DNA from 4 places in the Streptomyces sp. NPDC026206 genome. Region 3 is predicted to be linked to each of the others. Evidence: riboswitches for the same ligand, from Rfam matches in the RefSeq annotation. Region 3 holds a riboswitch; each other region holds the start of a gene.

What was found. A riboswitch is a leader RNA that binds a small molecule or an ion and turns the genes downstream of it on or off. The one in region 3 is predicted to bind cyclic di-AMP.
Region 1: it holds a riboswitch for cyclic di-AMP, as region 3 does, so the genes downstream of both, AB0F13_RS18070 (C40 family peptidase) here and AB0F13_RS09860 (transglycosylase family protein) in region 3, are expected to answer to the same signal.
Region 2: it holds a riboswitch for cyclic di-AMP, as region 3 does, so the genes downstream of both, AB0F13_RS03775 (peptidoglycan DD-metalloendopeptidase family protein) here and AB0F13_RS09860 (transglycosylase family protein) in region 3, are expected to answer to the same signal.
Region 4: it holds a riboswitch for cyclic di-AMP, as region 3 does, so the genes downstream of both, AB0F13_RS06455 (peptidoglycan DD-metalloendopeptidase family protein) here and AB0F13_RS09860 (transglycosylase family protein) in region 3, are expected to answer to the same signal.

Annotation. Positions count from the first base shown of each region.
Region 1 is NZ_JBEZYL010000011.1:214,782-216,975, forward strand. Features, by position in the region: gene AB0F13_RS18065 (hypothetical protein) at 1-61, opposite strand, end outside; gene AB0F13_RS18070 (C40 family peptidase) at 577-1,050, opposite strand; cyclic di-AMP (ydaO/yuaA leader) riboswitch at 1,054-1,205, opposite strand; gene AB0F13_RS18075 (endo alpha-1,4 polygalactosaminidase) at 1,452-2,192, opposite strand.
Region 2 is NZ_JBEZYL010000002.1:53,992-56,185, forward strand. Features, by position in the region: gene AB0F13_RS03770 (pitrilysin family protein) at 1-898, shown strand, start outside; cyclic di-AMP (ydaO/yuaA leader) riboswitch at 1,132-1,286, shown strand; gene AB0F13_RS03775 (peptidoglycan DD-metalloendopeptidase family protein) at 1,298-2,083, shown strand.
Region 3 is NZ_JBEZYL010000004.1:314,802-316,995, reverse strand. Features, by position in the region: gene AB0F13_RS09860 (transglycosylase family protein) at 218-976, opposite strand; cyclic di-AMP (ydaO/yuaA leader) riboswitch at 981-1,128, opposite strand; gene AB0F13_RS09855 (transglycosylase family protein) at 1,423-2,194, opposite strand, start outside.
Region 4 is NZ_JBEZYL010000003.1:33,631-35,824, forward strand. Features, by position in the region: gene AB0F13_RS06455 (peptidoglycan DD-metalloendopeptidase family protein) at 32-1,306, opposite strand; cyclic di-AMP (ydaO/yuaA leader) riboswitch at 1,318-1,488, opposite strand; gene AB0F13_RS06460 (DEAD/DEAH box helicase) at 1,888-2,194, opposite strand, start outside.

The DNA.
Region 1 (2,194 bases), on a different contig from region 3:
CGGCCGAGTGGGCGTCCGCCAGGTGCAGGGAGGGGACGCGGAACAGCGCGTCGGCGAACACGGTCTCGTAAGGGCGGCAGCGGACGCGCCGGGGTGGGCGGCGCGGTAGGCCCGCTCGCCGTCGGGCCGGGGGGCGAAGGCCCGCAGCACCCGGGTGGCGTCGTCCTCGGTGATCTTCTCCAGGGTGCCGGAGAGCGCCAGGAACGGCCGTAACTCGTCGCGGCTGTTACCGGTCAGCAGGTCGATGTCGCCCGCCCGGCCGTCGCGCAGGGTGCGCCAGGGCACGTCCGGTACGAGGTCGCCGCCGTCGACGACCGGGCAGAAGGGGGCGCCCGAGCGGGCGAGCCGGCCCCAGCGGTCCTCGTGGGCGGGCAGGGCGGCCATGAGGGCGTCCACCTCGTCGGCCAGTCGCCGGGGCGCGATCGCGGCGAGGGGGGCCGCGGTGGGCGCGGCGCCGAGCCGGGCGGGGCGTCGCCCCGGACCTCCCGGCCCCGATGTGCCGGACGGGCTGATTGTGGGCCCGTCCGGCGAGCGGGGACAAGGGGGCCCGGCCGGCCGGGCGTCGTCCTGGTCGTCCTAGTTGACGCGCCCGTACCAGACGCTGTTGCTCCAGATCTTCTCCAGCCGGACGGAGGCGCCCGGCTTCGGCGCGTGCCAGATCTTGTTGCTACCCGCGTAGATCCCCACGTGGTAGACGTTGCTGCCCGAGTGGAAGAAGACGAGGTCGCCGGTCTGCCGGGAGCCGCCGGAGAGGTGCCGGGTGGAGTTGTACTGGCTCTGGGCCGTGCGTGGGAGGGTCTTGCCGGCCTTCTTGAACGAGTAGAGCGTCAGGCCCGAGCAGTCGAACCGGTTGGGGCCCGTGGCGCCGTACTGGTAGGGGGAGCCCTGCTTGGAGGCCGCGACCTTCAGTGCCTGTTCGCCCACGGTCGCCGCCTGTGCGCCGGGGGCGAGGCCGGGGACGAGCACCGATGCCGCGAGGGTGGCGGCGGTGAGGGCCGACGCGGTGGCGGCCCGGGAAGTGAGTGCGGTTATGCGAGGCATCGCAGACATGCCAAAGCCCTTCGGCATCCGCCTACGAAAGATGACCTGTCGGGTTCGGGCTGCGAAGTTGCCCGGCCACGTTGTGGCTTCACCCCAAGAACCACCGCGTTCGTGGTTCGTACCGCTTGGGTCTCCCGCTCCTGCCGATTCGTCGAATCGATTCCGCACCCGGTGCGGCGGCAGGACTCGGCGTCCGCCCGGGTCGCCCGCCTCGGTGACGGGATCTTGTGTTCGGTGAGAGATCCTGCACCATCAATCGCTCAGATTCGGCGCCCAAACGGTCATCTGTGAACTTCTTCACTTCAGAAGCAAACAGGGAACCATAACGCCTCCCTCACCCGCCATCTGCGCCTAAACCCTTGCCCCGCAGGGGACTTGAAGCACACGGGAATCAACTACCGCGGCCCCGTTCAACACGGGTGGCGCCAGGCGTCCAGCTCCAGCCTCTTCTTCATCGAACTCAGGCCCAGCCGCCCGGCCGTGCCGCAGAACTCCCCCGGCGACAGGTCGTATTCGACATGGAAGACCGCTTTGTTCTGCTTCACGAACGGCGTGAGCTTCTCGCACTCCCCGTACTGCGCGCACTGTTCGTTGACCGCGAAGTCGAAGTCCCGCACGAGCTCCGGAATCTGTTCGAGATCATTCTTCAAACCGATGGCCAGGCCCCGGTCATGAGCCAGTTTCACCAGCATCCGGTTGAAGGCCAGCTGATCGGCCGGTGAGAGCGGAAATCCGGTGCGGTTGCGGAAACCCTCGGTCAGATCGGGTTCCACCGCGTCGAAACCCTTCTGCCGGCACATGTCGATGCGGGCCGCCATGATCGGCCGCAGGGCGTCGAGGCGGCGGATGTCCAGCCATTTCTCGCCGTCCCAGCCCTTGTTGTTCTTCCCCAGCAGCGACCCGGGGAATTCCGACCGGTCGGGCCGGAAGTCCTCCCATGCCCCGGCGTTGATGTAACAGATCACCTTGCGGCCCCGGGAGTGCAGTTCCGCCACCGTCTCCGCGGAGTTCTCGAAACCGTCGATGTCGTAGACGGGCACGTCCACGGACGTGTCGACCTTCCCGCCGAGCTGCCACTGCCAGGGAATGCCCGGCCGGGGCTGCCAGCGGCGCGAGGCCGGTGGCGGGCCGCCGTCCGGCGTCGCCGTCATCC
Region 2 (2,194 bases), on a different contig from region 3:
CTCCGCCGAGCTCTTCCCGGCCGGCTCCCGGCTCTCCCGCCCCCGCCAGGGCACCGAGGAGACCGTCAAGCGCATCGACGCCGCGGCCGTGCGTGCCTTCTACGAGGACCACGTCCGCCCCGCCACGGCGACCGCCGTCATCGTCGGCGACTTCACCGGCATCGACCTCGACGAGGCCCTGGCCGAGTCGCTGGGCACCTGGACCGGACCGGGCGCCGAGCCCCGGCCCGTACCGGCGGTCACCGCGGACGACACCGGCCGCGTCGTGATCGTGGACCGCCCCGGCGCGGTCCAGACGCAGCTGCTCATCGGCCGCGTCGGCCCCGACCGGCACGACCGGCTCTGGCCCGCCCAGGTGCTCGGCACGTACTGCCTCGGCGGCACCCTCACCTCCCGCCTGGACCGCGTCCTGCGCGAGGAGAAGGGCTACACCTACGGCGTCCGGGCCTTCGGTCAGGTGCTGCGCTCGGTGCCCCCGTCCGAGGGCGCCACGGGCACGGGCCTGCTCGCCATCAGCGGCTCCGTGGACACCCCCAACACCGGCCCGGCGCTGGAGGACCTGTGGGCCGTGCTGCGCACGCTGGCCGCGGAGGGACTGACCGAGGCCGAGCGTGACGTCGCCGTGCAGAACCTGGTCGGCGTCGCACCGCTGAAGTACGAGACGGCGGCCGCCGTCGCGGCCACCCTCGCCGACCAGGTGGAGCAGTACCTCCCGGACGACTTCCAGGCGCGGCTGTACGAACGCCTCGCGGAGACCGGCACGGTGGAGGCCACCGCGGCCGCCGTCAGCGCGTTCCCCGTGGACCGCATGGTCACCGTCCTCGTCGGTGACGCCGCCGAGATCACCGAGCCGGTCAAGGCCCTCGGTATCGGCGCGGTGACCGTCATCCCCGCCTGACGGGTGCTCAACACCCGGCATCCCCTGTGCCGATGTGCCGGATATGAGTGGACAAGGGAGGCGCGTGAGCCCGCAGAGGCGCACGCGCCTCCCTTATGTCCAGTTTCATGCAGTGGTTGCACGTTGGTCGTGTGGCGTACGTCATAAAAGCCCCGTTCTGTTTGCCGTTCGAATCTGACGCCGTTTAGCGTCAGGGCGGCAGTCCGTCAGATCGGAGCCGCAACCGCGGTCCCGGACAGCCATCGCCGAGTTCCCGAGGCGCGAGCCGAGGGGAGCCGGGGACCCAAACGTCCCTGGGGTGAATCGGGTCCCTTTCACGAGGGAGCCGTAGGAGACCTTCCTGCTCCGAACCCGTCAGCTAACCCGGTAGGCGAGAAGGAAGGAAAGGATCGCCCAGCCATGGGTAAACACCGTCGTCCGAGCCGAGCCGTGCGTGTCAGCGCCAATGTGGCGGGCATAGCCACCCTCGCCGCCGCGGGTGTGGTCGCCGGTGTCGCCGCCCCGGCGTTCGCCGCCACCGACGACAACCACCGCCTTGAGGACACCGGCCTGACCCAGGCCATCGTCATCGGCGACGTCATGGCCGACAACGTCGACGCCCAGGCCGAGACCCAGCGCAGCGCCGCCGACGAGGCCGCCATCCGGCTCCAGGCCGAGGCCACGGCCAAGCAGCGGGCCGCCGACGCCAAGCAGCGCGCCGAAGAGGCCAAGCGCAAGCTCGAGGAGGAGCGCGCCGCCAAGGAGCGCGCCGCCCGCGACGAGGAGCGCAAGCGCCTGGGCACCTTCGTGAGCCCGATCGACGGCTCCTACGTCTCCACCTCCTACAAGGCCTCCAGCGGCCTGTGGTCCTCCGGCAGCCACACCGGCATCGACATGCACGCCGAGACGGGCACCTCGGTGCGCGCGGTCGGCTCCGGCACCATCGTCGAGGCCGGCTGGGGCGGCGCGTACGGCAACAACGTCGTCATCAAGATGTCGGACGGCACCTACACGCAGTACGGCCACCTCTCCTCGATCGACGTCTCCGTCGGCCAGACGGTCACCCCGGGCCAGCAGATCGGCCTCTCCGGCGCCACCGGCAACGTCACCGGCCCGCACCTGCACTTCGAGGCCCGTACCGGCGCCACCTACGGCACCGACATCGACCCGGTCGCCTACATGGGCGCCCACGGCGTCAGCCTGTAGGACCGCGCAGGCGGCGCACCAAGCTTTCCGAAAGACCCCGGCCCCTGGCCGGGGTCTTCGCGTTTGGCCAAAAAATATCCATGAACCGGCTGACCCATCGGAAATCCCACC
Region 3 (2,194 bases):
CGGTTGCCGGACCGAAAATTGGCACAAAAGCCGAGATCACGGGATGAATGGACGATGTGTTCGCTCAATGGGAACGCCGCCCGGGGCCGCCGCCCGGCAGTGCCCCGGGAAACGGCGGAGCCCCGCTCCGATGCGGCTCGGGGGGGAAGACGCATCGGAGCGGGGCGGTCCCGCGGATGAGCGGACTCGCGGATGAGCGGACTCGCTCAGCCGGTGATCAGCTGAGGTGCAGCTTCTGACCCGGGAAGATCAGATCTGCGTTGTCGATGATGTCCTTGTTGCGGTCGAACAGCTTCTGCCAGCCGCCGTCGACCTTCTTGGCCGTGGCGATCGAGCCGAGGGTGTCGCCCTCCTTGACCTCGTACTCGCCGTCGCCCTGCTTGACGGTCTTCGGAGCGGCGTGCTTGGGCGCGCTCTGCTTCGGGGCCGCCGGGGCCTCTTCGGACTCCTGCGCCGGCTTGGCGTGCTTGGGCGCGGCGGGGCGCTCGGCACGGTCGGCGCGGCTGCCGGCGGAGTTCCCGCTCGCGGGGGCGGACTGCGAGGACTTCGAGGACTTCTTCGACACGGCGCCGGAACCGGAACCGGAGGTGTCGACGTCGGCCTTCGCGCCACCGGAGCTCAGGCCGCCGGCACCCGCGCAGCCCCAGGCGCCCGGGCCCTGCATGGCCAGGAGGCGCTCGGCGGTGGCGATCTGCTGGGCCTTGGTGGCGAGGTCGGCACGCGCGGCGTACTGGGTGCCGCCGGCGGCCTTCCAGGAGGACTGCGAGAACTGCAGGCCACCGTAGTAGCCGTTGCCGGTGTTGATGTGCCAGTTCCCGGTGGACTCGCACTGGGCGACCTTGTCCCAGGTGGAGACGGAGGCGGCGTTGGCGGAGGTCGCGACCATCAGCGGGGCTGCCACGGCGACGCCGGTGACGCCGGCGAGCGTGACGATGCGGACGGCCTTGGACGGACGACGGTGCTTGCCCTTGGACATGAGTCGGTTTCCTCACCGACGCCTACGAGGTGAGCTGTCGGGTTCGGGCTGTGAGTTTGCCCGGCCCGGTGCGCGGCTGCGCTCCGGGCTTCACCCCGAGCCGTTCCGTCCTCCGGTCGCGAGACCGTCGGCCGTTCCGGCGGCTTACCTTGGTTCCCCCGCTCCTGCCAACGGCGCTTGCGCGACGACTCCCCCGGTCGCCGGCAGGATTCGGCGTGACGACCGCGGTGCTCGCGATGACGAGCGGTGACGACGTTAAACACAGGCGGCCGACGGGTTCAAACCCCACTTTTCAGCCACAGTTGCTTGAAGTTACCCGCAGGAACCTCCTGTTTCCGCAGGTGAGAGGGGGTTTGAGGAGAACGGATGCGTCCCGTCCAGCGTCCAGTCAACGAGAGCCATGTCTCACTTTCGACTGGAACGGACATTCGGCCCGAACCTCCCTGCTATTTACGGACGTCGAGTCGCTGACCAGGCTGGATGAGGTCCGGATCGGATCCGACAACTTTTTCGTTCTTCTGATAGAGCGTCTGCCAGCCACCGGTGACCGAGTGGTCCTGCGCGATGGCTGACAGGTTGTCACCGGGCTGCACGGTGTAGCCGTCCGCGGCCGGGACGCCCGTGCGTCCGTCGCCGCCGTCGCGCGAGGGGCGCTGCGTCTCGCCGGAACGCGGCGGCTCGGCGCGGTGCTTGCCCGTACCGGCCTCCCCGCTCGCGTCACCGGGCGCGGGCGTGGCGCCGGGCGCGGGCTCGGCGGGCGTGCCCGAGGGCGTACCGGACGGGGTGGCGGGGCCGTTGGAGGGTTCGGCCGACGGGTCCTTGCGGTCCTTGTCACCGGACTGGCCGGGCGTGCCGCTCGCGGGGGCCGAGGAGCCCGTGGACGGGATGGCCGACGGGATCCCGGACGGGTCGGCGGAGGGTGCCGGCGTGCCGGGCGAGGGGGACGCGCCGGGCGTGGGCCCGGCGGAGCCGGGGGCACGGTCGTCCGGCGCGGGGGTCGTGTGCCCGGGCGTGGCGGGGGTGGTGCGCTCGGGCGCGGGCGTGGTCGCCTCCGGCTCGGGGCTCTGGATCCGGCCGGGGTTCACGTCCGGCGCCGGGGCGTCCTTGGACAGGCCCGAACTGACGGCGCAACTGCGCCAGGCGTCGGGGCCCTGGGCGGCCAGGATCCGTTCGGCGACGGCTATCTGCTGGGCCCTGCTGGCGAGGTCGGGGCGGGGG
Region 4 (2,194 bases), on a different contig from region 3:
CACATCGCGGCCCTTGCGCCCCGCATCGGCCCTACGGCTGCAGCCCCCTGGCGCGCAGCCACGACAGCGGGTCGACGGGCGCGCCGCCGCCCGGCCGCACCTCCAGGTGCAGATGGGGGCCGGTGACATTGCCGGTCGCGCCGACCCGGGCGATGATCGTGCCCGTACCGACCTTCCCGGACGTGACCACCATGGACGACAGGTGGCAGTACCAGATCTCGGTTCCGTCGCCGAGCGTCAGCACGATCCGGTAGCCGTACGCGCCCGCCCACCCGGCCTGGGTGACCGTACCGCCGCCCACCGCCTTGACCGGGGTGCCGGTCGGGGCGGCGAAGTCCTCACCGGTGTGGTTCGCGGACCACATGTTCCCGGCCTGCCCGAAGCCCGCGGTGAGGGTGTACGAGCCCACGGGGAGGGTGAACGAGCCGGTGAGCGCGGAACCGCCCCTCCCGGAGGCCGGGGCGGAGTGCCTCGCGGGGGCGGCGGCCTCCTCGGACCCGCCCGATTCCGCCTTCGCACCCTCGTCGGCAGCCGGTCCGGGTGACCGGGCCGCCCCGGCCGCTGGGGCCGCCCCGGCCGCTGGGGCCGCTGCCTGAGCGGCCTGCGCCGCCGCCTTCTCCGACTCCTGCGCCTCGTGCGCCTTCTCCGACTCCCGCGCCTCCTGCACCTCGTGCGCCTCGGCCTTCTCCGCCGCGGCCTTCCGTTTCTGCTCCGCCGCCGCATGCGCCTCGCTCTCGCGTGCGGCCTCGTCGGCGGCGTTCTGCTGGCGCTCCGCCTGCTGGAGGATGCGGGCACGCAGCGCCTCGCCCGCGTCGGCCGTGCTGCGCGTGGCTTCCACAGTGACCGGTGCCTGGGCACCGGCCTCGGCCCGGACCGAGACCCCGTCGCCGGAGGCCTGCTTCTCCTCGCCGCCGGATATGAGGGAGCCGACGCCCGGGATCTTCTGCGCCAGGTCCGGCACGGATATCGGCGCCGGACGGTCCTGAGCGCTCGCCATTCCGCCCGCACCGACCGCCGCGATGACACCGACGCCCAGCACCGCGCCGCTGCGGGCCATGGTGCCGCCGCGCTGCTTGACGACGCGGTGCCGGCCGCGGACGGGCGGCGCCACGGAGTCCTCCGTGGGGTTCCACTCGCTCCAGGGTTCCCCGGCGGCGGCGTACGCGGTGCCACCCGGAGCGTCAGCCGGGGTCTCATCCGTGGATTCGTACGTGGATTCGTACGTGGATTCATCCGTAGATTCATACGGAGAGCCGTACGAAGGGTCGTACGAACTGTCGTCGTGCGCAGGCCTGTTGGACGCCACGGAGGCGCACTCCTTTCCTTCCCACTCGCCTACCGGGTCAGCGTGGGGGTCCCTCCCAGGCCGTTCAGGCTCTGAGGGAGGGTTCGGAGCAGGAAGGTCCCCTACGGGCCGGCGCGCGGTCCGATTCACCCCAAAGTTGATGGTTCCCCGGTTCCGCCCACGGGATTCGGCGAAGGCGCGCGGCGCCGCCTCTTGCGGCGGCTGCGACAACCGCGCTGCGTTATCGAACGTTAATAGACATGGCTACCGGTTTCCAAGCCGAAAGCGTGAAACTGCACGCCTCTTGGGCGGATTTTGCGATGCGGTGAAGCTGACCGTTCGTCAGTTGTTATTCGTCCGAATGCGGACGGTACGGGGTGGTGGTCCGGTCCGGGTGAACGTGTGGGTGACGACGGCGGGGCGGTGGCGGAGCGGTCGGCGCGGCGGCAAGAGAGGGCAGAGGGACGGGCAACCAGCCCCCGGACATGCGGACGGGCTGCCGGGCCCGGCAGCCATCGGCTGCCGTACGGGCCCGGCAGCCCGTCTGCATCTACATCTGTGTCACCTAGCGGGGCGTCGCGGCGCCCCGCCTCACTCCGGCGTCAGGACGTGGCGGAGCGGCGGCCGCCGCCACCGGCACCGCCGCTGCGGCGCGAGCGGCCGACGGCGTTGCCCGGACGGGTGCCGCCCGAGCGGCGCGAACCCTCGGCGCCGCCGTTGCCGCCGAAGCCGCGGAAGGGGCGCCCGCCACCGTTGCCGCTGCCGGAACCACCGGCGGCGGAACCACCGGCCGCCTCCGTACGGGTACGGCCGCGGCCGCCGCGGCTGCCGCGCGAGCCACCGGACGTACCGGCACCCGAACCCCGCGAGCGGGAGGACTTGGCGGCGCCCTGCGGCTGGGCCGGGGCC